One region of the Anoxybacillus sp. CHMUD genome, then DNA from elsewhere that is predicted to be linked to it. Evidence: predicted binding sites of a transcription regulator. Region 1 holds the regulator's gene; each other region holds the start of a gene.

Region 1 (10,327 bases):
TTGTTGCGATGATGTGATCGTAACCGATTGCTAAGTTGTTAGCTGTCAGCACGTCGTTTCCGCTTGGGCGTTCGATTTCGAAACGAAACGATGCCGATTTTTCATCACCGAGTGGCTTGTCGATGATATTCATTTTTTCTAATTGTTTTCTACGGCTTTGTGCTCGCTTCGTTGTTGATGCACGAGCGATGTTGCGTTGAATAAAATCTTTTAATTTTGTAATTTCCTCTTGTTGTTTTTCATACAATTTTAGTTGTTGTTCAAATTGTTCAGCACGTTGTTGTAAGTAGCTTGTATAGTTTCCGACATATTTTTTTATTTTTGTGCGTGATAGTTCATACACTTGTGTCACGATTTGGTCAAGAAAATAGCGATCGTGGGAGACGATAAGAATGGCCCCATCGTAATTTTTTAAATATTGTTCAAGCCATTGCAACGTTTCCATATCTAAATGGTTTGTCGGTTCGTCTAAAATGAGCAAATCGGGCCTTGTAAGGAGCAGTTTACCAAGCGCTAGCCTCGTCCGCTGTCCACCGCTTAATGTAGATACTTTTGTCGTATAATCGTACTGTGAGAAGCGGAGACCATGAAGAACCGAACGAATATCTGCTTCATATTGATAGCCGCCTTTTTCTTTGAATTCTGTTTGTAAACGATCATATTGCTCAAGTAGGCGCTCATAGTCAGCATCATGTAAACTCATTTGTTGTTCTAGTTCACGTAATTGTTTTTCCATTTGTTGTAGCGGGGCAAACACATCGAGCATTTCTTCCCAAATGGAACGATGAGCTTGCAACCCTGTATATTGATCTAAATAACCGATCGTTACGTGTTTCGGTTTAATGATTTCGCCTGTGTCGTATGACAACTGTCCGGCAATGATTTTTAATAATGTCGATTTTCCCGCGCCATTTCTTCCAACTAACGCAATACGGTCTTTTTCTTGTATTTCAAGCTTAATGTCTGATAAAACTTGTTCCGCTCCATATGATTTGGATAGTTGATTTACTTGTAAAATGATCATTCTTTCTCACCTCAATCTTCTTTTGATAGTGTAACGTACTTTCTTGATATTCGGCAACACTAGTGTACGAATAACAAATTTGACAAAAATAATAATAAAGGGTACAAAGGAAAGACAGAATGAAAAAAATAGTGTATAGTTTAGAAGTGGGGAGAATTTTTTAGACGTATAGGAGAGAAAAATGAAAGCGCTAACTATTTGTGAAAGGAAATGTGGGGGATTGACTCGTGAATAATGAACAACCAAAAATTCCGCAGGCGACCGCAAAGCGACTACCGTTGTACTATCGTTTTTTGAAAAACTTGCATGCATCAGGCAAGCAACGTGTATCTTCAGCGGAGTTAAGCGAAGCTGTAAAAGTCGATTCAGCAACGATTCGCCGTGATTTTTCATACTTTGGTGCGCTTGGAAAAAAAGGATACGGATATAATGTGAATTATTTGCTGTCGTTTTTCCGAAAAACGTTAGACCAAGATGAAACGACAGAAGTAGCGTTATTTGGCGTCGGTAATTTAGGGACAGCATTTTTGAACTACAATTTTAGCAAAAATAACAATACGAAAATCGTAATGGCGTTCGATGTTGATCCGGATAAAGTGGGAACAAAAGTCGGAGGGGTTCCGGTTTATCATTTAGATGAATTGGAAGAAAAGCTTGGAGGGATTACGGTAGCGATTTTAACCGTTCCTGCTCAAGTTGCCCAGCCGATTACTGACCGACTTGTTCAAAAAGGCATTAAAGGGATTTTAAACTTTACGCCTGCTCGCTTGCATGTGCCAGAACATATTCGTGTTCACCATATTGATTTAGCGGTCGAATTGCAGTCACTCGTTTACTTTTTAAAACATTACGGAAATGAGTAAACCTCCCGTTTACGAGCGGGAGGTTTTTTTTCGTAAAGAACGAATTCCTGCGCCGAAATCAAATGTAGCAATTAAAATAAATAGCATCGTTGTGATGTCCCAAATACCATCATCGGCGGTATGGACAGCAAAATAAGTAAATAAAATGCCAGTGAGAAAATAAAACAACGGTTCAGACTTCATGAAAACAGCCTCCAAATTACGAATTGCATTCGTTCTGCCTCACGCATAATGCTTTCGATTTCTTCAGCAAATAATGTTTGAATTGCAACGACAAAGGTGTTCATCAGTACATGTGCTGCAATAGGTACGATAATACGCTTTGTTTTGACATATAGGAAAGCAAATACAAATCCCATCGTTGCATAAAGAAGCAAATGTTCGAACTCTAAATGAACAACAGCAAATAAAAGCGAGCTGATGATGGCTGATAAGAAAAAGTTATATTTTTGATACAGCGTTCCGAAAATAATTTTTCGAAAAATGATTTCTTCTAAAACTGGACCAACGATTGAAGTGACGAGCATAAGAGCTGGTGTAAGTTTGACCATTTCGACGATCCGTCTCGTGTTCTCGGACCCCATTTCGACCCCAAAGAGGTGTACTTCGATGTTTGCTGCAACGCCTTGGGCGAAAAGAGCGAGCAAAAACCCCCCAATTGCCCAAAAGAATGACATGCCAATCGATGCTTGATGGCGATCATATGAGTATTTCATATCTTCTTTCATAAAATAAAGAACGAGAAAAAGAGCAATCGAGAAACTAATAACAGCCCAATAACCAGAAGCGATCGAAAAAGCTATTTCTTTATTTGATGCGTTGACAAAGCCGCTATGTGCAAGTAAAGGGACGCCGACTAAGCTCGATAGCTGCATGGCGATATATGTAATGATGACATACCAATATTGTTTTTTCACATGGTCAACCCCTTTTTACAAAATAAATACTTTTTCATTTTACCATATTTTTTGTATGAATTTCGAAAGGAAAGACATAATGAAAGAGGGAAATATGTATTGAAAAATTTTTAACTTCCTACTTGCAAAATTGAAAAAAGTTCATTAATATAATAAGTGTGTTAGCACTCAATAAGAATGAGTGCTAATAACGGAACGAAAATCTAATTAAGGAGGTCGTTTGCCGTGTTGAAGCCACTAGGCGATCGTATTGTCATTGAATTAATTCAAACTGAAGAAAAAACAGCGAGCGGAATTGTCTTACCAGACACAGCAAAAGAAAAACCACAAGAAGGAAAAGTTGTGGCAGTTGGTTCAGGTCGCGTTCTTGATAATGGTGAGCGCGTAGCTCCAGAGGTAAGCGTTGGTGACCGCATCATCTTCTCAAAATATGCGGGTACAGAAGTAAAATATGATGGAAAAGAATACTTAATTTTGCGTGAAAGTGACATTTTAGCTGTGATTGGTTAATCGTTCGCCTGATAACATATAAAGCGTACAAAAATACTTAACAAAAAAAATCATCATCAAGGGGGTAAGATGTATGGCAAAAGAAATTAAATTCAGCGAAGAAGCTCGTCGTGCGATGTTACGCGGTGTAGATAAATTAGCTGATGCAGTAAAAGTAACATTAGGTCCAAAAGGTCGTAACGTTGTATTAGAGAAAAAGTTCGGTTCTCCATTAATTACAAATGACGGTGTAACGATTGCGAAAGAGATTGAATTAGAAGATCCGTTTGAAAATATGGGTGCGAAGCTTGTTGCGGAAGTAGCAAGCAAAACAAACGATGTTGCTGGTGACGGTACAACAACAGCAACTGTATTAGCACAAGCGATGATTCGTGAAGGATTGAAAAACGTAACAGCTGGTGCGAACCCAATGGGTATTCGCAAAGGTATTGAAAAAGCTGTTGCAGTTGCGGTAGAAGAATTAAAAGCGATCTCTAAACCAATCGAAGGTAAAGATTCTATCGCTCAAGTTGCAGCTATTTCTGCAGCTGACGAAGAAGTTGGTCAACTTATCGCTGAAGCGATGGAACGTGTTGGTAAAGATGGCGTCATTACATTAGAAGAGTCTAAAGGTTTCACAACAGAATTAGATGTTGTGGAAGGTATGCAATTTGACCGTGGTTATGTATCTCCATACATGGTTACAGACTCTGATAAAATGGAAGCTGTATTGGAAAATCCATACATCTTAATTACAGATAAAAAAGTTTCAAGCATTCAAGAACTTCTTCCTGTATTAGAGCAAGTTGTTCAACAAGGTAAGCCATTGTTAATTATTGCTGAAGATGTAGAAGGCGAAGCGCTTGCAACATTAGTTGTGAACAAACTTCGTGGTACATTCACAGCTGTTGCAGTTAAAGCGCCTGGCTTCGGTGATCGTCGCAAAGCGATGCTTCAAGATATCGCGATCTTAACAGGTGGCGAAGTTATCACAGAAGAGTTAGGTCGCGAATTGAAATCAACAACAATTGCTTCCCTTGGTCGTGCAGCGAAAGTTGTTGTAACAAAAGAACATACAACAATCGTTGATGGCGCTGGTCGTGCCGAAGACATTCAAGCACGCATCAACCAAATTCGTGCACAATTAGAAGAAACAACTTCTGAATTTGACCGTGAAAAATTACAAGAGCGCTTAGCGAAATTAGCTGGTGGCGTTGCGGTAATCAAAGTTGGTGCTGCAACAGAAACAGAATTAAAAGAGCGTAAATTACGCATTGAAGACGCATTAAACGCAACACGTGCGGCAGTTGAAGAAGGTATCGTTGCCGGCGGTGGTACAGCGTTAATGAACGTATACAGCAAAGTTGCAGCCATTGAAGCTGAAGGCGACGAAGCAACTGGTGTGAAAATCGTTCTTCGTGCGATTGAAGAGCCAGTTCGTCAAATCGCGCAAAACGCTGGTTTAGAAGGCTCTGTCATCGTAGAACGCTTAAAAACAGAAAAACCTGGCATCGGCTTCAACGCAGCAACTGGCGAGTGGGTTGACATGATCGAAGCAGGTATCGTTGACCCAACAAAAGTAACTCGCTCTGCACTTCAAAACGCAGCATCTGTTGCCGCTATGTTCTTAACAACTGAGGCAGTCGTTGCTGACAAACCAGAAGAAAACAAAAACACACCAGGCATGCCAGACATGGGCGGCATGATGTAATACCTTTCAATTTCGCTAGGGAGAAGTGGATGTGTCCGCTTCTCCTACATTTTTTATATATTCACCCTTACAAAAATGTAAGGGTATTTTTTATTTTTAGACATCTGAAAATGAGGTTTGAATGTTAATATAGACATATACAATTAAACGAAATTTTGCGAAGGAGTATGATTATGTTAGAAGACGTTACATTTAGAATAGCAAGTATAGATGATTTACCGACAATCGTTAGCATTTACAACTCGACAATTCCAAGTCGATTAGTAACTGCTGATACAGAGCCCGTATCGATAGACGATAGATTGGAATGGTTTAAGGAACACAACCCTAATCAAAGACCTTTATGGATGGTGGAATATGGAGATGAAGTTTGTGGTTGGGTAAGCCTTCAATCTTTTTACGGGAGACCAGCCTATCATGCGACTGCTGAAATAAGTATTTATCTTCATGAAAATTTTAGAGGAAAAGGGTTAGGGAAAAGGATTTTAGCTAAAGTGATCGAGGAGTGTCCGAAGTTTAGCATTGATACTTTGCTCGGATTCATCTTTGCGCACAACGAGCCAAGCATGAAACTATTTTTGAGTGTAGGTTTTGAGAAGTGGGGATATTTGCCGGAAGTCGCTCAATTGGATGGGATAAAAAGAGATTTAGTTATTGTCGGAAAGAAGATTCCTCATTTTTAGTATGAGAAACAGGGGCTACTCCTTTGTTATGAAAGTAGCCCTGTCCTCTAATTGACTTAAAAAACAAAGAATAGAACCGATAGCTTGAATCCATGCTCCGATAATCCCGATCGTCTCCCCTTCTTCTTTGCCCTTTTGTTTTTCCCATACACCACCAATGGCTTGTAAGGCATTGCCGATCGATTGAAGTAAATTTCCGATAGGGCTTAACACAGATGATTGCTTATCTTCCCAATCATCTATAAATGAAATAAGTCCGCCTAATGATTGTAACCAGTTCCCTGTAATCTCCAGTCGGCTCCCTTCTTCGCTTAACAGTCCAGCGACAACGGTAATATTTCCAATAGCTTGAATTTCATTTCCATATACACCTAACGTATCGGGCGTTTCAGCATCTGCTTCTAGCGCATTTCCCGTTGCTTGCAATACGTTTCCCCATAAATCAAGAGCAAACTGTTTTTTTTGTCGCTTAGAGAAGGAATGCTCGCAATGGCCGAAGTAACAGTACCTATCGCTTGAGTAAATGAACCGATCAGTGCTTTCGGTTGATTCATGTGCATTCTCCTACAATTTTTGCTCATATATCATATGCAAGTTACATATTGTTGTTAATTGTTAGAAAATTGAATAAAAAAGACAGCATCTTGACCGACGAGGAATGAAGTTGGTAGAATGGATTAAAATTTAAGATGCGCACCTTCGTATATCCTCGATAATATGGTTCGAGAGTCTCTACCGGGACACCGTAAATGACCCGACTACGAAGGCAGTGTTCTATATTGCTAGAATTCTGCCTTCGTTTTTTTATGAGAGGGTATGAATGCTAGCTTTTTTTATTATATGTAGATGAGGTGATTTCGTTTGAGTCAACAAGAAATGATCGTTGTTTTAGATTTTGGTAGCCAGTACAATCAGCTAATTACGCGGCGCATTCGTGAGTTCGGTGTGTATAGTGAGTTGCACCCACATACGATTACAGCCGAACAAATTCAACAAATGAATGTAAAAGGAATTGTCTTCTCAGGTGGTCCGAATAGCGTATATGATGAACAAGCGTTTACGTGTGACCCGGCGCTTTTTGAGTTAGGTATTCCGATTTTAGGCATTTGTTACGGTATGCAGCTGATGACACATCATTTGGGTGGAAAAGTAGAAAAAGCGACCCACAGAGAATACGGAAAAGCAACGATTACGGTGCAACGTGCGTCTCAGCTATTCAGCAGCTTACCGACAGAGCAAATTGTTTGGATGAGTCATGGCGACTTGGTGACAAAAACGCCAGAAGGGTTTACAGTTGACGCGACAAGCCCATCTTGCCCGATTGCCGCGATGAGCGATGAAACGAGAAAGTTTTATGCCGTTCAGTTTCATCCAGAAGTGCGTCATTCAGTATATGGAAATGAACTATTAAAACGATTCGTGTTTAACATTTGTGAGTGTAAAGGCGATTGGACGATGGGAAGCTTTATTGATCACGAAGTGCGCAAAATTCGTGAACTTGTTGGAGATAAAAAAGTACTTTGCGCTTTAAGTGGTGGTGTGGATTCATCGGTAGCGGCTGTTCTCGTACATCGTGCCATCGGTGATCAATTGACGTGCATTTTTGTCGATCACGGTTTGCTTCGTAAAGGAGAAGCGGACAGTGTCATGAAAACGTTCCGCGAAGGCTTTCATATGAATGTCATTAAAGTAGATGCAAAGGAACGATTTTTAAATAAATTAAAAGGTGTAAGTGATCCGGAGCAAAAACGAAAAATTATCGGAAATGAATTTATTTACGTTTTTGATGATGAAGCAGCAAAGCTAGATGGCATCGAATTTTTAGTACAAGGTACGCTTTATACGGACATTATTGAAAGTGGTACAGCGACGGCTCAAACGATTAAATCGCACCATAATGTTGGTGGATTACCTGAAGATATGACATTTAAGTTAATTGAACCATTGAATACACTTTTCAAAGATGAAGTACGCGCACTCGGCACAGAGTTAGGTATCCCAGACGAGATCGTGTGGCGCCAGCCGTTTCCAGGACCTGGACTTGGCATTCGTGTATTAGGTGAAGTGACAGAAGAAAAGCTAGAAATTGTTCGGGAGTCGGATGCGATTTTACGGGAAGAAATTAAAAAAGCCGGTCTCGACCGTGATATTTGGCAATACTTCACCGTCCTTCCTGATATTCGTAGCGTCGGGGTGATGGGAGATGCTCGTACGTATGATTACACGGTTGGTATTCGTGCAGTTACTTCAATTGATGGAATGACAGCGGACTGGGCACGTATTCCGTGGGATGTGTTAGAAGCTATTTCAACACGCATCGTAAACGAAGTGCCTCATGTCAATCGTGTTGTATACGACATTACAAGTAAGCCACCAGCAACGATCGAATGGGAGTAAAAACGAACAAAAAAAACAATTATAAAAAAAATGTTCGTTATTTATATTGACTTCACTCACTTTCATTGCTAGAATGTATGTGTGAAATAAATAGAGGATACATCGTATAATCTCGAGAATATGGCTCGAGAGTCTCTACCAAGCTACCGTAAATAGCTTGACTACGATGGGTAATGTGGGGGAGAGGAGTCTGCTTGGTTCCTCTCTATGTTCGTGCATTATGCATCATAGTCAACGCTTCTGGTAGTTTGCTAGAAGCGTTTTTCTTTTTATTACAACATATGGAGGGACTAAAAGTGATCAAAAAGTATTTCCAATTTGATGAGCTTGGCACAAACTATAAGAGGGAAATTATTGCTGGTTTAACGACATTTTTATCTATGGCGTACATTTTATTTGTCAATCCTTCGATTTTATCATTAAGTGCTGTGCCTGATTTGCCAAGTGAAATGAGAATGGATCAAGGGGCGGTATTTACGGCGACGGCCATTGCAGCGGCGGTCGGATCGCTATTAATGGGATTGATTGCGCGTTATCCTATTGCTCTTGCACCGGGAATGGGATTAAATGCTTTCTTTGCTTTTACTGTTGTATTGACGATGGGGATCCCTTGGCAGACCGCGTTATCAGGCGTTTTAGTATCTGGACTTATTTTTATTGTACTTACGCTAAGTGGTATTCGTGAAAAAATTATCAATTCAATTCCAGAAGATTTAAAATATGCAGTTGGTGCAGGAATTGGGTTATTTATTACGTTTATCGGATTTCAAAACGCAGGTATTATTGTTAATAACGATGCTGTTCTTGTTGGTTTAGGGGATTTGACAGATGGTAATACGCTGTTAGCTATTTTTGGTTTTATTATTACGGTTATTTTAATGGTTCGTGGTATAAATGGTGGTATTTTTATTGGAATGGTCATTACAGCTGTTATTGGGATGTTTTCGGGATTAATCGATGTACCAACGAAGATCATCGGCTCTGTACCGAGTTTAGCTCCTACATTTGGAGTAGCTCTTGAACATTTGGGGGAAATTTTTAATATAAAAATGTTAGCGGTTGTGTTGACGTTTTTATTTGTTGATTTCTTTGATACAGCTGGAACGCTCGTTGCTGTGGCGAATCAGGCTGGACTGTTAAAAGATAATAAATTGCCACGTGCAGGAAAAGCGCTTTTTGCTGATTCCAGTGCCACGGTTGTTGGGGCGATTTTAGGAACGTCAACAACCACATCGTATATTGAATCATCAGCGGGAGTAGCGGCTGGTGGACGTACAGGTTTTGCTTCCGTTGTTACTGCGGTGTTATTTTTGTTTGCGCTATTTTTCTCCCCGTTGCTATCGGTTGTCACGGCGCCGGTTACAGCGCCGGCGTTAATTATCGTTGGTGTGCTGATGGTATCATCTCTTGGAAAGATCGAATGGACTCGGTTTGAAGTTGCTGTTCCTTCCTTTTTGACATTAATTGCAATGCCTTTAACATACAGTATCGCAACGGGAATTGCGATCGGATTTATTTTCTATCCAATTACAATGATTGCAAAAGGTAGAGCAAAAGAAATTCACCCAATTATGTATGGTTTATTTGTTGTTTTCATTTTGTACTTTGCATTTTTAGTTGAGTAACTACCGTAGTTATGGATGATGAAGAGGCTTGGATCGTTACTTCCAAGCCTTATTTTTTTAAAAAAAGATAGTTGACGAGGTATGCTGTTTTTGATAATATACTTATTGCTGGTTGAAACAAGTAGTTTATGAAAAATAAAAAAGAAAAAAGTGTTGACAAGAAAAACAGTAAATGATATATTAAAAAGGTCGCTCAAACAGCCAAACAGCGACAAAGAGATGTTCCTTGAAAACTGAACGAAGCGAAAAGCGTAAAGAAGCTAGAGATATGAACTTTCTATGGAGAGTTTGATCCTGGCTCAGGACGAACGCTGGCGGCGTGCCTAATACATGCAAGTCGAGCGGACGAATCGAAAGCTTGCTTTTGATTCGTTAGCGGCGGACGGGTGAGTAACACGTGGGCAACCTGCCCTGTAGACGGGGATAACACCGAGAAATCGGTGCTAATACCGGATAACACGAAATGTCGCATGACGTTTCGTTGAAAGACGGCGTAAGCTGTCGCTACAGGATGGGCTCGCGGCGCATTAGCTAGTTGGTGAGGTAACGGCTCACCAAGGCGACGATGCGTAGCCGACCTGAGAGGGTGATCGGCCACACTGGGACTGAGACACGGCC
Region 2 (10,327 bases), on a different contig from region 1:
GCTGTAAAACCGAGAACAGGTGCCGCTTCTTTTGGCGGGAAGATGATTGGAATCATTTGGAATGTCGATCCAGATCCCATCCCTGCAGCAATAAATAAGATCAAGAAAGATACGATAAATCCGATAAAGTGTTTTTCCGTTGTAAAATACATGACTGCTGCAGCACCAAGACCCATGATAATTAAGACATAGTTTGTTACACGTGCTCCACCCAATTTATCAGATAACCATCCCCCAACCGGACGGAATGCCGCCGCTAAAAATGCTCCTAAAAAGGCAAGTGATACGTGTTCTGGGAATTGTGATTTTAATAAAAGTGGAAAGGCCGCTGCATACCCGATAAACGAACCGAATGTCGCTGTATATAGCCATGTCATTACCCACGTATGTTTTCGTTTGACGATGACAAACTGCTCCGATACAGATTGCTTTGCGTTTGGTAAGTTATCCATACCGAAATATGCTAAAATCGTAAAAAACACAATCGGAATGACCCAAATAAATGCAGCGTTTTGTAACCAAACTTTTGAGCCGTCTGCGAGTACTTGTGGTTCACCACCGATCGCTCCAAATACACCAATAGTTACGATTAGGGGTGTCACAAATTGAACGACAGACACTCCCATGTTTCCAAGACCGCCGTTGATACCAAGTGCTGTCCCTTTTTCTTTTTTCGGGAAGAAAAAGCTAATATTCGCTAATGCTGAGGAAAAATTTGCACCACCAAGTCCACAGAATGCCGCTAACAGCAACATGAGCCAATACGGTGTATTGGGATTTTGTACGGCTAATCCTACACCGATTGCGGGAACAAGTAGTATTCCTGTCGAAAAAACAGTCCAGTTTCTTCCGCCAAATTTCCCAACAGCAAACGTGTAAACAAAACGAAATGTTGCACCTACTAACCCCGGAACAGCGGCTAACGTAAATAATTGACTTTGCGTCAACTGGAATCCAATGTCATTCAAACGTGCTGCAGTAATAGACCAAATTTGCCAAACGATAAATGCCAACATTAACGTTGGAACAGAGATCCACAGATTTCGACGAGCATGTTTTTTTCCTTCTTTTTCCCAAAATACTGGGTCTTCTGGGTTCCAATAAGAACCAATTCGACTTGTCCGTTCACCGTTTTCTGAAGCCGTTTTCAATGGTTGACTCATAACGTTATCTCTCCTTTTTGAAGTATGATTTATAAAAATGATTGTTGTACTTTCATCATAAAGAAACCACATAAATAAGAATGTGATGTGCATCACATATTCAGAAACGTTCATACAATGTTAAAAAATAATATTTAAGCGATCGTTTTTCGCAATCGTCTCATAATAAGCATTGCAACAAACATAGTTGCTGCTACCCACCAAAAGCCATACGAATATGAATTCGTCCATTGTTTAAATAAACCTAAAATATTAGGTAAAAAGAACCCTCCTAATCCACCTGCTGCACCGACAAAACCTGTCAATAATCCGACTTCTTTCGGGAATACATTTGGAATGACTTGAAATAGTGCCCCATTCGCTGTACCGAAAAAAATAAGTGTGGTAAACAAAAGAGCTAATGCAACATAAACAGACGGAAGCATACCGACAATCACCAATGTAACAGTAGCGCCTGTAAACAGCCAAACGAGCAATTTCATTCCACCATATTTATCAGCTAAATAGCCACCAATTGGCCGAACAAAGCTTCCCGCAAATACGACAAGCGTCACAAAATCTCCTGCCGTCACTTTATCTACTCCGTATTGATCGAAAAAGAATAGTGTTAAATAGCTCGTCATTCCGACAAATCCACCAAAAGATAAGCTATAAAAAAAGCTAAACAACCACGTTTCCTTCATTTTCATCACGCGCATATATTCCGATATTTTTGCTGGTTTTACCGCAGTCGGGCATTCTTTTGCGAAGATGATAAATACAATAAAAGCAACAAAGAGAGGAACGAGCGCTAATCCAAATACACTATTCCAACCATACTCTTCTGCGATACGAGGACCAAACAACATTGCTAAAACCGTTCCGCTATTTCCCGCACCTGCAATTCCCATCGCCAAACCTTGATGTTCTTTCGGATACCAACGGCTTGCTAAAGGAAGAGCGACGGCAAAACTAGCTCCTGCTACTCCTAATAACAATCCAAGCGCATAAATTTGTGTCAATGTATCAGCAAACAACCAACCCCATAAAAGAGGCACGGATGTCAAAACCATTCCGATCATTCCCATTTTCTTACCACCGAATCGGTCTGCTAATAGTCCCATTGGAATACGAAGCAACGCTCCTCCTAATACAGGGATTCCTACCATCATTCCTTTTTGTGCAGGGGTCAATCTTAAATCTTCCACAATAAACGTTCCTGTTGCCCCAAGAATCACCCAGATCATAAAACTAATATCAAAGTACAAAAAAGACGAAAGAAGTGTCGGTAAATGACCAACTCGAAGAAATTGTTTTAATCGTTCCATCTTTATTCCCCCCCTCGCTTTATCGTTTGACAATTTTATCGTAAAAAAATTTATCGATCAGTACTGTTATATTGTTCACAATTTTTGTTATGTTCACAAAACTTTCATACGTTCTTTCATATGAATAAAATGTTTGTAGAAAAAAGACAAGTTCCCAATTTACACAAATAAGGAACTTATCGCCTGTATGGATGAATAGAAAAAAGGCGGCTATTCGCCGACCCTTTCTTTTTGACGCCATGCTTTTGGGATGTAGACGCAGTACGGTTCGCTTGCTAAGTAGTCGCCTGTAACCGCATATGCTCTTGAACGCGATCCACCACAAACGTAACGAAATTCACATATGCCACATTTTCCTTTATATCCGTCTGGATTTCTTAACTGTTTGAAAATTGGAGAATGGCGATAAATATGGGATAACGGTTGTTCACGTACATTCCCTGCTTTTACAGGCAATAGTCCACTTGGATATACGTCACCAATATGCGAAATAAATACAAAACCGTTTCCATCGTTTACTCCTTTTGGGGCACGCCCTAGTCCGTCTACTTGTCCAGTTAATCCTTTCATTAGCACATCTTCATAACGAATGTCACCGTGAATTTGACGTTCTCGCATTTTTTGTTGTAAAACAACGCGACGATAATGTTGTCCTGCTGTTGTTTTTATATCAAACGGTACACGTTTGCTCGTTTCGTAAAGCCAACGAAACACTTTTTCATGCTCAACAGGCGAAATCATATCTGTCTTTTTTCCCCTGCCCGTCGGTACGAGAAAAAATACACTCCAAAGCACGCAGCCGAGCTCTTCAACAAGTTGCACCATCTCGTCAAGCACATGAACGTTATAACGAGAGATGACTGTATTTATTTGAATGGGAATGTCGAGTTCGTGTAAATATTGAATCGCTTTCATTGTTAAGTCGAACGAGCCAGATGTTCCACGAAAGTGATCGTGAATTTGAGCGTTTGGTCCATCTAAACTAAACGCCCAACGAGCAAGGCCTACTTCTTTTGCTTTTCGGATCGCTTCTTTTGTCACGTTTGGTGTTGCACTTGGGGTCATCGATACACGAAGTCCTTTATCAATCGCATATTTAGCAATATCGTACACATCTGGACGCATAAGCGGATCTCCACCTGTAAACACGAGAAGAGGCTGATCCATTTCATAAATATCATCAATTAATCGCTTCCCTTCTTCAAACGTTAATTCACGCGGATCACGGTGATACTGTGCTTCGGCCCGACAATGAAGACAATTGAGCTGACATGCCCGTGTTAACTCCCATATAACAATAAACGGATTTTGTTGAAAATCACGCATATTTCATCCCTCCGATTCGCTCACTACTTCTCATTGTACAAGAAGGAATATTTATATCATGTGACATTGATCACAAAAAATCACATCCATTTATCTTGTCACTGTTCTGACAAATATGCACGTCCTTGCATTTCTAATATAAAATAGATAGTATATACGATATAAGGTATACAAGGAGGTGGAATATATGGCGAAAGTGCAAATTAAAGTGATGGATAACGGTTCATTTCGTGTGACCGGAGATGTTGAATTAATTGATATGGAAGGAAACAAGTTTGAAACAAAAGAAACATTTTCTCTCTGTCGTTGCGGGCTCTCACAAAATATGCCATTTTGTGATGCATCTCATAAAGGAAAATTTCAATCCGTCGTTCGCGCACCAAAAAACGAATAAGCCCGGCTTTTATTCCGGGCTTTTTACTTTGTTAGCGCTCCATCAGCGACATGCGCGGATTCAATATTTGATTGGGGCTTTTTAATTGAAAACATCCTGCCCCATCGACAACATCAATCGTCATTTGTTCATCAAAGAAAATGAGCCGATGTTTTTCCATCCAAATCGGCATATCGTTTGTTTCAATCGCTACATCATGTTCGTCTAATTGCTCGACAAGCAGTAACATAGGCACTCCATTGACAGCACAACCACAATCATCTGTATCATATGTAAGCTTGACGTGCTTGTTTCCACGAACACGACGAAGTTGTTCGATCGCTCGTTCCGTGATCGTAATTTTCACCATTTACACCTCGCTTACTTTTTTAAAAATGCCCGTTTTCCCATTTTTTCGACGACCGATGGAAATAATTGATACACGCGACTTCCTATATGCATCCAAAACGGCAAATTCACTTCGCGCGTAGGGGTAAGCATCACATCAACGACGCGCTTGGCGACAAATTCCGGACGAAGCATCCATCGTTTCACGTTTTTCACATATTCTCCGGACGTATCAGCGACAGTAAAAAAGTTTGTTTTGATCGGTCCTGGGTTCACAGCAGTGACAAAAATGCCATACATGGACGCTTCCATTCGCAAGCTATTTGTAAATCCAAGGACAGCATGTTTTGTTGCGGCATATACGCTCGATTTTGGCGTTGCGATTTTTCCTGCTTGCGATGCGATATTAATAATGTGGCCGGACCGCTTCTTCATCATATGTGTGTACACTTTTTTTGTACACGCGATCAATCCGAGCACATTGACATCAAACATTTGCTTCGCTTCTGAGAGATCGATATGCTCGACATACCGAAACACACCGAACCCCGCATTATTGACGAGAATATCGATATCGACGGACGCAAGTAATCGATCAAATACAGCATCTACTTCTTCTTGATTACTAACATCTAGCGATTCATATACGCAGGGGATGTTGTACGTTTGTTCAATATGTTGCGCAATTTGCGCCAACTTTTCTTTTGAGCGAGCGAGCAATATCGGTATTCCCCCGCGCTTCGCTACTTCGTATGCGATTTGTTCGCCAATACCGCTCGATGCTCCTGTAATGACGACGTATTTCCCTGCTAACTTCATGATCTCACCACTTCGTACATATATATTTGACCATCTTTTTGTTTTTTCACCGCTCCGATCGCTTCTAAATAATCAAGTTGACCAATCGCTTCAGACATCGTCAATAAAAATTCCCGTTCATATACGGTTGGGAAAAGCGCACGGCATACGTCAAATGCTGTCATCGGTTTTTCACTCAACAATTTCCATACGTGTTCGGCACGCTCTTTTTGTTTTTCTAACCTCTTTTCGACAAGTGGTGCAACATCTGTCACATTTTCCCCGTGTCCTGTAACAATTGTTGTAATGTCATAATTCAACAACTTTTTCAATGAATCGTTATATTGCAAAAGTGGTTTTGGGCGCTCTTGTTCACCGATCGCAGGCGGCTCTAACAACGGATTCGATGAAATGGTCGCTAACAAATGATCTCCTCCGATCATCAGACCGTCCGATTCACGATATAATACAATATGACTTTGCGCATGACCTGGCGTTTCGATAACCATCCATCCTTCGATCACATCCCCTTCTTTCACTTCTTGTGTGAGCGAGCGCTCGCACGAAAAACGAAGGGAGCGTCGGAAGTTTCCAAGTTTCGCTATTCCTTCTTCACCAATTCCACATTCCATTAAAAACTGCTCAAAATATTGTTGATGCCATGCAAAAAAGGCAGCATCTTTTGCAATCCAAGGGGCGGCTTTCCGATGACCGATGACGGGAATGGTCGAAGGTAAATAATCAAGTAATCCAACATGATCCGGATGGTGATGTGTAATGATCACTTGTTCAATATGTTCCGGTTTATAGCCGAGTTCGCGCAATTCACGAACGAACACATGCCATGCTTCTTCCGTTTTTACACCCGCATCGATGAGCGTTAAACGATCCCCTTCGATAATATACATGTTCACATCCCCAACAGCAAATGGCGTGGGAACGACAATGCGATGTAACTGTTCCATTTTTCTGACTCCTTCATTATATCATCATAATTTTCCGTTTCGTCTGTTTATCAGTTTACACTTATTTTCTCTGTTTGTCATTTATTTTTATTTATTTATTAAAAAAATTCAGAAAATAAAACCGTGAAACCTATTGACAACACGCTTGTTTTTCATGCATAATTGCAAACAAATCATATATGTACGAAGCGATGACTAGGGCCAGTACATGATAAACGGTAAAAGAGAGTGAAACCCATTGGCTGAAAGGTTTCATTACCCTCTTTATCATGGAACCTACCCTATGAGCTGTTAGGCAAACCTAACCGTCTTGCCGACGATACCGGCATAAGAGGTGGGCACATTGTGCCAACAAAGGTGGTACCGCGGAAATAAAGACCTTTCCGTCCTTTATCGGACGAAAGGTCTTTTTTATTTTGGAGACGAGGAGGAGAAAGTATGACAATCACGTTTCTCGGTGCAGGATCGATGGCAGAAGCACTTATTTCTGGGGTGACACAAACGTTATATAAGCCAGAGCAAATGATCGTAACGAATCGCTCTCGAATGGAACGACTGACATATATGCAACAAACATACGGGGTACGAATCGACACAGATAAAGCAAAAGCAGTGAAAGAAGCTCATATCGTGATTTTAGCGATGAAGCCAAAAGACGTTGCGGATAGCTTGACGTCGATCAAACATGCATTTAACGAACAGCAACTTATTATTTCATTGCTTGCGGGAGTAACGACCGATACAATTGCATCGCTCATTGGAAAACAAATGCCTGTCATTCGCGCCATGCCAAACACATCAGCGGCGATCGGGCAATCCGCCACAGCGCTAGCAAAAGGTACCTATGCAACAGCTGAACATTTACACATGGCAAAAGAGCTATTTGAAACAGTCGGGATCGTTACGATTGTTGATGAGCAGCATTTACACGCAGTGACAGGATTATCCGGCAGCGGACCAGCGTACGTTTACTATTTAGTTGAAGCGATGGAAAAAGCAGCGGATGAAATTGGGCTTGAGCGTGATATTGCCAAAGAGCTTATTTTACAAACGATTATCGGCGCGGCCCATATGTTAAAAGCAACAAATAAGCATCCTTCCATCTTACGCAAAGAAGTGACAAGTCCAGGCGGAACAACAGAAGCAGGCATTGGCGTACTTGAACGTTATCGCTATCAAGAAGCGATGATTGCCTGCATTAAACGAGCGACTGAACGTTCAAAAGAACTCGGTGAGGCGCTGCTTTCCTCCGTTCAATAGTGCAAGTTGTTTTTCTTTTCCAAATACCCATGGTATCATTTGTTATGAAACATACTGTGGGAGGGATTAGCCATGTTATTTTCACCATATACGATTCGAGATGTTACCTTTAAAAACCGCATTGTTATGTCGCCGATGTGTATGTATGCGTGCGATCGCGAAGACGGAACGGTGCACAATTGGCATCTCATTCATTATGCATCTCGTGCTGTCGGGCAAGTCGGGCTTATTATTGTCGAAGCGACAGCCGTGACACCACAAGGAAGAATTTCAGCTCGCGATTTAGGCATTTGGAATGATGACCATATTGACGGATTACGTACACTTACCTCACTTGTTCACGAACAAGGCGCCAAAATCGGCATCCAACTTGCCCATGCCGGACGAAAAGCGATGGTTGCCGGAGAAATCATCGCGCCATCACCACTTCCATTTGATGAAACGATGCGCACGCCAAAAGAGATGACAAAAGCGGACATTGAAGAAACGATTCATGCGTTTCAACAAGGTGCACGTCGCGCCAAGGAAGCAGGATTTGATGTCATTGAAATTCATGCTGCTCACGGCTATCTCATTAACGAGTTTTTATCGCCTCTTACAAACAAACGAACAGATGAATACGGGGAAAATCGCTACCGCTTTTTAAGTGAAGTGATTGAAGCGGTAAAAGAAGTATGGAGCGGACCGTTGTTTGTTCGTATTTCTGCTTCTGACTATCACCCAGACGGTTTAACGGTGAACGACTACGTCGAATATGCCAAACGTATGAAAGCACAAGGCGTTGACCTCATTGACGTCAGCTCTGGCGCCGTCGTTCCAGCAAAAATTGATGCGTATCCAGGTTATCAAGTGCCGTTTGCCGAAACGATTCGCCGTGAAGCAAATGTCGCAACTGGTGCTGTTGGACTTATTACTTCCGGACGGCAAGCGGAAGAAATTTTGCGCAACGGCCGCGCCGATTTGATTTTCATCGGGCGCGAACTTCTTCGCAACCCATATTGGCCAAAAACAGCCGCAAACGAACTTGGCATTCAGCTTGAAGCACCGAAACCATATGTAAGAGGATGGTAAAACACGAAAAAGGATGTCACATCGTGGACATCCTTTTTATACTTCAAAATAATAATGTGCGTGGAGTTGACATCCCGGATTAAACGCCGCGTTGCAATGTGGGCAATGGTAATTGCTTGTCATATATTGTTCAATCGTCAGCTCCGTTTGACAAACACCACATAAAACCGCTTTTTCATAAAAACGCTCTTTCGGCCATACCGCATGCTTGCCACAACCATGTTCTTCATGACAGTACACGCACGGGAAATACGTTTGACAACAATAAAACTTAATCGCAATGACATCACGTTCACTATGGTAATGTACGCATCTCGTCTGTTTGTCGATGACGCTTCCTTTTACTTCGATCATCTCTCATCATTCCCTTTTCTTATAATCGGAAATGATGAAAAATCAGAGGCAAGCGTGACATTCGGAAAAATCGTTTTCGCTTCTTCAACGAGCTGATCACACATATTTCCTTGATAACGCGAGCTAATATGTGTCAAAATAAGCTGCTTCGCCCCAGCCCGCTTCGCCACCTCAGCCGCCTGCACCGTTGTGGAATGATAGTAATCTCGCGCTAAATGGGCTTCGTTTGCACTAAACGTTGCTTCATGTACGAGCACGTCCACTCCTTCGGCAAGTTCCACACTTGCCTCACAATAACGCGTATCTCCCATAATCGCAATCATACGTCCTTTTTTTGGCGGGGCAACAAATTTGCGTCCATCAATCACCGTTCCATCGTCTAACGTAACAAGCTCTCCGCGTTTAATTTGTTGATAAATGGGACCTGGCTTCACCCCGAGGGCACGCAACTCGTCAACGAGCAACGTACCCGGTAAATCTTTTTCAACAATTCGGAAACCGTATGAAGGTAAACCATGATCAAGCAATTTCGCTGTAACAATAAACTGCTCATCTTCAAATATGACTCCTTCTGTAAACTCTTCAATATACAACTCATATTTCAGTCGCGTACCGCTTACCGTTAGTGATGTTTCGATAAACGAACGAATACCAGCCGGACCGTAAACAAAAAGAGGAGTCTCTCCACCTTGAAATGAGCGACTTCCAAGCAACCCCGGCAAACCAAAAATATGATCGCCGTGTAAGTGCGTAATAAAAATGCGCTCAATGCGCCTTGGACGGATAGACGTATGTAAAATTTGATGCTGTGTTGCTTCTCCACAATCAAATAGCCACGTCGCTCCTCTTTCTTCTAACAACTGAAGGGCAATGGCTGATACGTTTCTACCTTTTGATGGGACACCAGAACCCGTCCCTAAAAACAATAATTCCACACAACAATCTCCTCTCTTTTTTTTCATTTAGATAAAACATTTGCGTTTACCACAATAAACCTCTAAAATTACATTATCATGAACCTTTCAAAAAATGAATAAAAGTGAGGTATATGGTCCGTGAACGACGTACAACCAAAAGCGACAATCGTCATCTTTGGTGCGACTGGCGACTTAGCAAAACGTAAACTATTCCCATCTATTTATAAACTTTATCAAAAAGGAAAGCTTGCTGAACAGTTTGCGGTTGTTGGTGTTGCCCGCCGTCCACATACTGACGAGTCATTTCGTTCCTATGTAAGAGAAACGATTGAGGAAGCAACGAAACAAGAACTGATCGATGACAAATTTATTTCTCATTTTTACTATCATTCATTAGATGCAACAAATACGCAATCATATGAACAATTGAATGAATTATTAACTC
Region 3 (10,327 bases), on a different contig from region 1:
TTGTTCAAAAACAAGACGTAAAATGAAACTCAATGAATGAACTGTTCGAATATACTTGTTGAATGTTATTAATCATATTTCCTGTTCCAACAGCAACATTGTTTCCAATCATATGCGGATTCGCAAAATCGACATCATAGACGAAGCGAGCAAAATAATCTTGAAAAGTGAGCTGAATCGGGTCACCTGAACCGTCATATACGCCCCACTGATACACTTGCGTCGAGGATAAAAGAGAAGAAAGTTGAGAAGCAGAAAACTGTAAATCGTTTTGAACGTCGACATGCCCGTACGGACTGAAGCGCACACCCGCTGTAGAATGAACGTAAGATGCAAGCGCATTCATATCTTTATTTTTCAACGCCTCCACAACGTCTAAAGCGACCGATAAAAGCGAAGATGAAATCACTTGTTTTGCTTCACTTTTCAATTGTTCGTTTTCCTTTTTGAAGTTGCTTATTTTTTTCTTGTAGTTGATCGATGGTCGTTTGTTGTTTGGCAATTGTTTGCTCTAACTGCTTAACATTCGATTCGTCTTGTTGAGCTGTACAGCCGACAAGTAAAATGATAAACACTACAATCAATCGTTTCACGATCTCACATCCTTTTTCTTTTAGTATATCACCTAAAAAGAAAAATAGATGCCGTCGTGTCAGCATCTAACTCACTCTTTCTTGTTTTCTTTCTTGCAAAAATGATGAAAATGCGGGAAGTACACATGTATATACATGTTTACAGGTATAAAAAACAACCGGCATATGACCGGTTGTTTTTAATGCCCCGCATGTCCCGATGTCAATACCCAAATCGAGCCTGCGACAATGACGATCGCGACAAACGCTGAATATGCCATATTAATAACGTTCGTTTTTCTGTCTTCGCCTTCCGTTACGTGCATAAACATAAATAGTTGCAGTCCGGCTTGAATGACCGCGAGTGAGCCAATGATCCACATCACAATTGTATATGATACGTTCATTTTCAACGCAACAAATACGGCGACAAACGTTAAAACTAACGAAAGCAAAAATCCAACAACGTGACTAACGGGATATTTACTTTTATGTTCCATTTACGCCACCATCCCTTTTAAATAGACGAACGTAAAAATAAAGATCCAAACGACATCAAGGAAATGCCAATATAAGCTAATAATAAACATTTTTCTCGCCGTAACTGGCGTCAATCCGCGTTGGAGCAACTGGATGATAAGCATGATTGCCCAAATGATCCCGAATGTAACGTGCGCTCCGTGTGTGCCAAGCAAAACGAAAAAGCTTGATAAGAACGCGCTCGTTTGCATCGTTGCTCCTTCGTGCACGTAACGAATAAACTCACGAATTTCCATAAATAAAAATCCTGCCCCTAATAAAAGGGTAATGACGAACCAAGTAAGCAGCTTTTTCATATCCCGACGGCGCATGAAGAAGACAGCTAAGCCAGATGTAAAACTACTCGTTAACAACAACAACGTTTGAATCAGCACATCGTTTAGCTTAAAAATATCGCTCGGCGTCGGGCCACCGGCATAGCGGTTACCTAACACACCATATACAGCAAACAACGTCGCAAATAATACAATTTCTGCGCCAAGGAAAATCCAAAATCCTAAAATGTTGAGACGGTTTTGTTCCGTCTGATATTCGAGCGGAAGCGAATGATTGACGTTAGCCGACATGGTTTTCCGTCCCCCCTTCTACATTTCTCCACGTGCGCTCTGTTTGTTTAATTTCATCGACGCTTACATAATAACCGTCATTATAATCAAACGAACGGATAATAAGCCCAACAACAATCCCAATTGCCGCAACAGCTGCCGCGATATGTGCTTCAAAGACGAGGAAGAAACCTGTAATTCCAAACACAACCGCCATATAAAACGGTAAGCCTGAGTTGCTCGGCATATGAATTTTCTTTATGTCGCTTTCTTTTAATGTGAGCGTTTCGCCACGTTTTTTCATATGCCAAAACGCATCTAATTGTTTCACTTCTGGAACGACCGCAAAGTTATAAAACTGGACTGGAGATGCCGTCATCCATTCAAGCGTGCGCGCATCCCATGGATCGTGGGATACATTGCGCTTCGCATAACGGAAGCTCCAATAAATGTTATAACAAAATACCGCAAAGCCGATCGCTAAAATGATCGAACCGATCGCAGAAACGAGGAAAAGCGGCGCAAAGCCTGACTCGGCCGAGTACGTATAAGCACGACGAACGGCTCCTTTTAAACCAAGGAAAAACATCGGCATAAATGTGACGTTAAATCCGATCGTAAACAACCAGAAATGATATTTTCCAAGTTTCTCGTTTAACATAAAACCGAACATTTTCGGCCACCAATAATACAATCCTGCAAATACAGCAAACACGACGCCTGGAATTAACACGTAATGGAAGTGTGCGACTAAAAATAATGTGTTGTGATATTGATAGTCGGCCGCTGCCATCGCCAGCATGACCCCTGTCACTCCACCGATGACGAAATTTGGTACGAAAGCAAGCGCCCATAACATCGCTGTTGTAAATTGGATGCGGCCTTTTCTCATCGTAAACAACCAGTTAAAAATTTTCACTCCAGTTGGAACTGCAATTAACATCGTTGTAATCGAGAAAATTGAGTTTACCGCAGGGCCAGCATCCATCGTGTAAAAATGGTGTACCCATACGAGCATACTTAAAAACGCAATGCCAACGATCGAAATGACCATAGACTTATATCCATATAACGTTTTACGTGAAAACGTCGCAATGACTTCAGAGAAAATACCAAAAGCAGGTAAAATAACAATATATACTTCTGGATGACCCCAAAGCCAGAACAAGTTTGCCCAAAGCATATCGCTGCCGCCTGAAGAAAGTGTAAAGAAATGCGTGCCGTACAAACGGTCAAACGTCATTAATGCTAAAGCGACTGTGAAAATTGGAAAAGCCGCTACGATAATGATCGACGTAATGAGTGTTGTCCATGTAAACATCGGCATTTTCATTAATGTCATGCCCGGTGCACGCATTTTTAAAATTGTAACAATAAAGTTAATCCCCGTCATTAACGTCCCAAGACCTGCAATTTGTAAGGCGATGGCATAGTAGTTATTTCCGATTCCCGGACTAAATTCCTTCCCTGCAAGTGGGAAGTATGATGTCCACCCTGCATCTGGTGACCCTCCAACAACGAACGAAATGTTAAATAACATCGCCCCGCTAAAAAACAACCAAAAGCTAAGTGCGTTCAATTGTGGAAAGGCAACATCGCGCGCACCGATTTGCAACGGAACGACGACGTTCATTAAACCGATCAAAAGGGGCATCGCCATAAATAAAATCATAATGACGCCATGGGTTGTAAAAATTTCATTGTAATGTTGGGCATCCAAAAAGTTCATTTCTGGCCGAGCCGTTTGCGCCTTCATTAACAATCCATCTATACCACCGCGGAAAAACATCAATACACCAGATAAAATGTACATAATCCCGATCTTTTTATGGTCGACGGTCGTTAACCATTCACGCCATAACCAACCCCATTTTTTAAAGTACGTTAAGCCAACGACAATCGCAACGACAGTCAGTACAATCGCAATTTGTGAACCAACAAGAAGCGGGTTTCCCCCAACAAATATTTCATTCCACTTAATACCCATGATGTTCACCTCCGCTATAGCTTTCAGAAGCTTGTTGCTCATCATCTGTCACATTTGATGTATGTCGATCATTTTCGTCAAAAATTTTTCCTTGGTATCCATGCCCACGATATAATTCTGGATTTGTGTACGTCTTTGACTGCGGATCAGCATGGTTTACCCATTGTAAATGTGTATCAACAAACGTCAATCGTCCTAAATGGGTTGGCAATAACAGCTCTTCATATTTTTCTTTCGTTAATTTCGGTGCCGTTTGTTTTACTTCTTGTACCCATTTGTCAAACTCTTTTGGCGTTTGCGCTAAAACTTCAAATTGCATATGCGCATACCCACGTCCATTAAAGTTTGTATTTCTTCCTTCGTACGAACCAGGACGTTCCGCAACAACGTACAATTCTGTCTCCATTTTGTTCATCGTATATTTTTGTCCCGCTAACGCAGGCACCCAAAATGACTGCATAGTCGATGCGGAAGTCATTTTAAATAGCACGAGACGATTGACAGGAATATTGACGTAGTTCACTGTTTCAATATTTTGCTCTGGGTAGCTAAAAATCCATTTCCAATCCGCTGATGTCACGTGAATAACAAGCGGATCTTGATCTTCGTACCCCTTCGGAGGCTTTTCTAAATCATATAATGTTCTCACAGTTGGGATCGTTAACGCAACAACGATAAGAATCGGAATAACTGTCCATACAATTTCAAGCACCACATTCCCGTGCTCCTCCGGAGGCTCCTCTCCTTGACGCTCAGGTCGATCTCGATATTTCCATACGATATAAGCAAACAAGGCAAATACAACAACAACAACAAGAAGCATCCACCAAATCGACCAAGTAATGAGCTCCATAATGCTTCGAGCAGCTGGTCCTTGCGGTTGAAACACAACCATCTCACAGCCTGCAAGAAGCGGAAGCAGTCCCGCAATTAAGAAGACAAATAAACGCTTCACCTTTCTTCACCTCAACAAAATTGTGATTCATTGTACAAGGAAGTAAATACGAAATGAGCGACATTTATTTAGCTTTGTAGTAATTAACACTATCGAAATGATTTTAACATGTACTGTAAAAATAATTGTGACGAAAAAAGGAAGGAAGAAACTGCATTGAGGGGGAAACAAAAAGCAAAATCATTGACAAAAAGAAAAACACTTTTCTCGACATCAAAAATCGTGCGAGAAAAGCGCTATCTTTTATATAATACATGGAAATACAAAAAGAAATAGGTTGTCCGTTTGAAATTTTGTCACATTTTCGTTAAATTTTTTTCGAAATTTGTTCAAATTTATTGTCCAACGAAAATGTATCCGATTCGAAACATTTTTTACTTCAATAACTTCCGCACCCATTTGAGCGCATTTGGAAAGTTTGGATAAAACGAACACTAAATGCAAGGAGTTTATTCGCCATCCCCGGAATAATGACGGTTTTATTGTTCATTACTCTTTTTTTAAATGTTTAAAAACTTAAACATATAAAATGAAAAAGTTGGCCTTTAGCATATCTAAAGGCACTCCTTCTCGACAGCATGAATCAAATCTTTCAATAATTCAACAGCTTTTTCGATAGATAATACATAGTATCTCAATGTCCCTTTTTGTTCTACCGACACTAATCCTTGGTCGCGCAAAATTTTCAAATGGTGGGAAATCGCTGGACGCGATAAACTTGACCTTTCCGTAATTTCATTGACTGTTAGCTTATCGTGTTCCGCAAGCAGCAATACAATATCTTGTCGATGAGGATCGCTTAGCGCTTGAAATAATGGTATACACGATCGAAACACCTCGATCGCTTTTTGTCCCATTCCCCTCTTCCTTTCTTTTGTTTAAAAGTTTAAACATTTGATATCTTTATCTTATTCTTTTTCTTCACGCCTGTCAATGCATTATTCGAAAAATAGATCCTTTACCTTCCCTTCACCTCCCTCCTCAACTGTTCCACAAGCGCCTCTTGGTATCCTGCTTTTTTCCGCCGCAATATTTCTTGTTTTACTGGCTGCAAGTCATGAAGCGTCACCGATTGCAGTTTCGTCAAACGTTCATCGGATAGCGGAACGGTCGGTTTGGTCGCCAAATAATCAGAACAGTCGTAATGCCAAAGCCGAACAGATGAACCGTACCGCTCGACAAGGCGCTGCGCCATTTTTAGTCCTTCCGGGTCAAAATCGCCCGAATAATAAAGGGTAACCCCTTCTTTTACGAGTAAATCAAACAGCCACCTCGTCGCTAAATTCAATTGACCGTTTGTGCTAATGAGCGGTACGTTCGCATCTAACAGCGTCGAAAACACACCGGCATTTTCGACGACAAAGACGTTGTTTCCTACGGACGGATACGCCCGCACTAGCGGCATCACTTCCCGTAACGGCACATTTAGCGCCGTATTCGTTGCACATGCGGCAGCGAAAACAGGATGGCGGCCTTTCTCTGTTTCTGCCATCACGCCAGCGCACGTCACAAAGTTTAATACATCTTCCCGCAACAGCCGATACGACTGCAATAGTTCGTTCACGTCTTCGACCACCGAAAGGTCGTACTCGGTGTCCGTATAAAATTCGAGCGCCGAAAGCAATAGCTTCCCTGCAAGTGTATGCAAATCAAACATATGCGGATCGTTCGCTACTTTTTGCGCAAAAACGGGCAAGCGAACGTAGGTGGACGGAAGCTGTTCGAGCGCGCGGCAAACAGCAGAAAGCGCCGCCTCTAACGCGTGATGGTTTTGTTGATACGCTAATTGCACAAACCGCTGCTTTTCTACCGCCATCAACCAATCGCGCTGTGCTCGATACGTATTCATAAGCCGGGTAAAATAGGCTTCCTTTTCCCGCTCTATTTCTTGTTGTTGCTCTTTTTTCGTTACGAGCGGCTCGCCAAAATAGCATGACAGCAACTCCACGAGAGAAATGCCGGCAAACCTTGTATTCGCAAGCTGTTGTTCAAACGACGCGAGCGACACGCGGCTCATTTCTTTGCCAAAAAACGACGCGATCGCTTCCTTTTCCTCCGCCGAAAAAGACGAAACGGAAATCGTGCCCCCTATGCGACCAAGCGATTCGTATTTCTTTTTCATTTCGCAAAAAAGGCGGTGAAACGAACGTTCACCGCGAAAAAATTGCACCGCTTCCTCTACCCGATTCAATGCGATCCCCCTCTCATCATTGCCGCTAACTTTTCATCCGTAACAAGCTGCTTTATTTTTCCGTTCCAATAATAGCGAATGACCGTCACGAACGAAGCATTTTTCGGACGAACGAGTTCGCAAATCGATAGCGCCGGAACGGTATCATAATCGCCCCAGAGCGCTTGCGAGTTCATCACATAGTTAAACCCAAGCTGCTCGACAAGCCCGAACATATTGCGAATATTATTTTCGTCTACCCCCGCGAACGCTTCATCCAACGAAATAATGTACGGCGCATCGTCTGCTGCTTCTTGATAACGCGAATACGTCGCGGCAAACAACGGAATATACATCGCCATCGCTTTCTCCCCGCCGCTAAATTGATAGAACCGTTGGTTCGTCAACTCTCGTTTCGGTTCATTCGTTTTTTGGTAATAAAGGGTAAATGAAAACCATTTCCGATAGTCTAATACTTCTTTAATAATTTGGTGGAGCGTATTGCCTTGGCCGCGCTCTTCTAGCAATTCGCGCGCTCGATGAATTTTCGAGCGGAAATGTTTCGTCACTCGCTGCAAATCTTCCTCTTTTAATAGCCGCGAGTTCATCCGCAACAACTCGACAAGCTCTTTCGTATCCATCTCTTCTTCCGTTTCCGCGGTGCGCGGCTTCCATTGAATAAACAACACCAGCCCAGAAGACGTGTCGAGCTGTTGCATTAGTTCGTTCATATCTTTTACCCAACGCTCCGCCCGTTGAATGCGGCTGCGCAAAATTCGACCGATCGTTTTTAAAATAATTTCTTCATACAATTCGCGGTCTTGCTCTTTCATATATTCCCGCTGCAAGAAAATGTCGTGCTCGATTTCACGCAATACATAAAATGGTGATACGCGCTGCCCTTTATAATCAAGCAAAAGGACGATGCGGTCTTGCTTTTCTCTCCATCCGGATACTTTTAATTCCATTTCTTCATCTAGCTCGATATCCGTAAACAAATTGTCCTCCTCAGCTGCGACAGGCTCTTGGCTGAGCCGGTATTCCGTTAAATTCGCCGACTCTTGGAAAAAGACGCTATTTAATCGGTTCACAAGCGACGTTCGAGCTTCTTTCGCTAGCGCCCCGTATTGCTGCATCGCTTCTTTTGCTTTTTCCAACCAATCAGAACCGTGAAGCTCTACAAGCTCAAGGGAAAGCTCTCGCGCAAACGACCGCTTCCACGCCTCCGCTAGCCGCTTTGCGAACGTTTCTTTCACCGAAAGCTGTTCGCATTTTTCACGAATGGCTTTCAGCTCATGCTCTAGCGCAATGCGCTCGTTCATTTTCGCTGGCATTTCTCGCTGCAAAAATGCCAACCGGTCGCGGACGCGCTGAATTTCCGCTTGAACTTCTTCTGCGCCCATTAGTTGCAGCGTCCGCTCGATTTCTTGTCGCTTCAGTTCGAGTTTTTGCTGCTCTTTTGCGAGCATATGCCGTTCGCCTTTCGTTTCATCGATTTCTTGTTGCAACGTTTCTAACTGCTCTGTCCGATGATGAATCATGTCGAGCAAATGGAGAAACTCCCGATGGGTCATTTGCAATTCATGAAGCCCACGCATATACGATTTCATAAAAACAAGCGCCTGTTCATAGCCGTCCTTGGAAAACTCTAAATCGAGCCCCTCGGTTTGCTCGCGCAACGTTTGTTTTGCTTGTTGCCAATCGCGGGCAAGCTGGGCTAACTTTTCGTTTTTCTTTTCCCATTCGCGTTGTTTGCTTATTATCATTCGCTTCGTTTTTTCTCGTTCTTCAAAGGCTGCGCGCATGTCGCGGTCGGTTGGAAAAGCACGAAACCAGCGGGTTATTTGCGCAATCGTCTGCTCGAGCTGTTTTAGCATGTCGGTTCCCTCATGAAGCTGGGCGCGAAGTTCGTGGAGTTCTGCTTCGAGTGCGGCGATCTTTTCTAGCCGCCAACGCTTGCGGGCAGTGCGTCCGATAAACAACGCTTTTTCCCGCGCCGGGGCATGCCCTTTGATTAAGCCGAGCGTATAACGCCCTTCTTCATGAAGCATAAACGTTCCGTCCATTTCTCCATCGGCAAGAACGATGCTTTGAAGTACTTCGTTAATGCGCGTTTTGGACACTTTGCATCCTTCATCTACATCTGGCTGCAAATAGTCTGCTAATGTATGCGCCAGTTCGACAGGACGTGGAACAATCACTCGGTCACACGCTACTTCGACATCGGTTTCTGTAATTAACGCATCAAGTAGCCCTGCATGATACAATGCCGATTCAATCCGCTCCCGAAGCGGTTCTGGTACATGGTCTTGAAATTCCACCCCTGCATAAAACGGGACAAAAGCAATCCCTTTTTCGTCTAACTCCGCCCGCGCTGCGATCGTTTGTTCATCGCGCATGAGCTCGGGGTCTTTTTGCGTTTTCCATTGGTTCCATTCGGCTTCTTTTGTAGCAATTTTTTCCTCTAATAACGTGCACGTATGCTTTTGCTTCATTTTTTCTTCGTTTTTTCGATTGAGTGCTTCGTAATACGCTTCCGTAAACGGTTGCTTCATCTCATCGACGTGATACGTTTCGTATAGTTCGTGAAGACGCTGTAAAAATAGTTGGACAGAGGGTTCCGGTACGGAAACGTCTTGGTATTGTTCGAGCCAGCGAAATACTTCTTGTTGGAAACGCGCTTTTTCGTTTTCTAACAGTTCGAGCCATTTCGCTTCTTCATGGCGCAATTCGTCTACTTCCCGCTGCAGCTCCCCTGCCTCTTTACTCGTTTCTTCATAGCGCGCCTTCATTTCATCATGGCGGCGCCAAAGCGCAATCGTTTGTTCTAGTTTTTCAACGTATTCTTGTCCTTCTCGCTTCCAGACGGTAAAATCAAATTTCGTTTGGCGCTGTCGAGCAAAGTCCGCTTCGTTAAGAGCATGGGAAGAGAAGGAACTTTCCATGGCATCATGCCGTAAGTCTTCTACTTGCTGCGTGAGTTGCTTTTCTATCTGATACCGCCGGTCTTCGTCTTCTTCTAACTGGCGCTTATAGCGGCGTTCGAGCTGCTCTTTTTCATCGATTTGCCGCAATAGTTTTTGTTGCTTGTCATGAATGTCGCGTATTTCTTGTTGGACTCGCTCATATTCTTTCGCCGCTTGAAACACTTCGTGGCTCGCTAATTCTAATTCTCGTTGATGCAATACGTCCTGTTCGTTTGCAAGCGTTTGAATGTATTCGCTCAAATCGACAAGGTGCGCTTGCTTTTCCTGTTCCTCCGCAAGCCATTGCTTTTCTTCTTCTGCTAGCCGCTTCACTTGTTTGTCAGCCTTTATCCATTCGCTTGCTTTTTCCGCAATCATATACTCGTTATACGCTCGATATTGCGCACAAAGCCGTTTTAGTGATTGCTCATCGCGCTCTAGCTGCTCTAGCTGCTGTTTCGTTTGGTCCATATTTTCAATCGTTTCCGATAAATGGCGCAACTCGTCGTCTGTCAACGCGGGGAGCGAGCTTTCTAAAATCTCGTAAATGACCGTTGGCTTGAAATCCTTCGATAGCTTCGGGCTACGCAAT

Evidence for each region. Region 1 encodes Rex, which represses fermentation and respiration genes when NADH is low (regulators of the CRP and FNR family bind a similar motif). Its sites were predicted from a motif close to TTGTGAAATATTTCACAA; they were not measured.
Region 2: ETB99_RS00250 (TIGR04053 family radical SAM/SPASM domain-containing protein) is a predicted target of Rex. The motif match lies at 3,855-3,872, and genes of this name have one in related genera.
Region 3: qoxA (cytochrome aa3 quinol oxidase subunit II) is a predicted target of Rex. The motif match lies at 4,620-4,637, and genes of this name have one in related genera.

Annotation. Positions count from the first base shown of each region.
Region 1 is NZ_SDLG01000030.1:28-10,354, reverse strand. Features, by position in the region: gene ETB99_RS13950 (ABC-F family ATP-binding cassette domain-containing protein) at 1-1,024, opposite strand, end outside; gene ETB99_RS13945 (redox-sensing transcriptional repressor Rex) at 1,252-1,887, shown strand; gene ETB99_RS13940 (YdiK family protein) at 1,897-2,070, opposite strand; gene ETB99_RS13935 (CPBP family intramembrane glutamic endopeptidase) at 2,067-2,804, opposite strand; gene groES (co-chaperone GroES) at 3,030-3,314, shown strand; gene groL (chaperonin GroEL) at 3,388-5,004, shown strand; gene ETB99_RS13920 (GNAT family N-acetyltransferase) at 5,178-5,687, shown strand; gene ETB99_RS13915 (DUF6944 family repetitive protein) at 5,703-6,113, opposite strand; gene ETB99_RS15270 (hypothetical protein) at 6,089-6,241, opposite strand; purine riboswitch at 6,367-6,468, shown strand; gene guaA (glutamine-hydrolyzing GMP synthase) at 6,564-8,084, shown strand; purine riboswitch at 8,167-8,268, shown strand; gene ETB99_RS13905 (NCS2 family permease) at 8,384-9,709, shown strand; partial or broken rRNA gene ETB99_RS13900 (16S ribosomal RNA) at 9,986-10,327, shown strand, end outside.
Region 2 is NZ_SDLG01000001.1:42,975-53,301, forward strand. Features, by position in the region: gene ETB99_RS00240 (NarK family nitrate/nitrite MFS transporter) at 1-1,163, opposite strand, end outside; gene ETB99_RS00245 (nitrate/nitrite transporter) at 1,298-2,470, opposite strand; gene ETB99_RS00250 (TIGR04053 family radical SAM/SPASM domain-containing protein) at 2,681-3,796, opposite strand; gene ETB99_RS00255 (CDGSH iron-sulfur domain-containing protein) at 3,984-4,190, shown strand; gene ETB99_RS00260 (iron-sulfur cluster biosynthesis family protein) at 4,222-4,539, opposite strand; gene ETB99_RS00265 (SDR family NAD(P)-dependent oxidoreductase) at 4,551-5,336, opposite strand; gene ETB99_RS00270 (MBL fold metallo-hydrolase) at 5,333-6,280, opposite strand; gene proI (pyrroline-5-carboxylate reductase ProI) at 6,719-7,540, shown strand; gene namA (NADPH dehydrogenase NamA) at 7,613-8,611, shown strand; gene ETB99_RS00285 (CHY zinc finger protein) at 8,648-8,965, opposite strand; gene rnz (ribonuclease Z) at 8,962-9,900, opposite strand; gene zwf (glucose-6-phosphate dehydrogenase) at 10,021-10,327, shown strand, end outside.
Region 3 is NZ_SDLG01000013.1:16,730-27,056, forward strand. Features, by position in the region: gene ETB99_RS09775 (hypothetical protein) at 5-430, opposite strand; gene ETB99_RS15060 (hypothetical protein) at 420-593, opposite strand; gene qoxD (cytochrome aa3 quinol oxidase subunit IV) at 773-1,072, opposite strand; gene qoxC (cytochrome aa3 quinol oxidase subunit III) at 1,073-1,678, opposite strand; gene qoxB (cytochrome aa3 quinol oxidase subunit I) at 1,668-3,644, opposite strand; gene qoxA (cytochrome aa3 quinol oxidase subunit II) at 3,634-4,599, opposite strand; gene ETB99_RS09800 (ArsR/SmtB family transcription factor) at 5,154-5,456, opposite strand; gene ETB99_RS09805 (TIGR02679 family protein) at 5,558-6,790, opposite strand; gene ETB99_RS09810 (TIGR02680 family protein) at 6,787-10,327, opposite strand, start outside.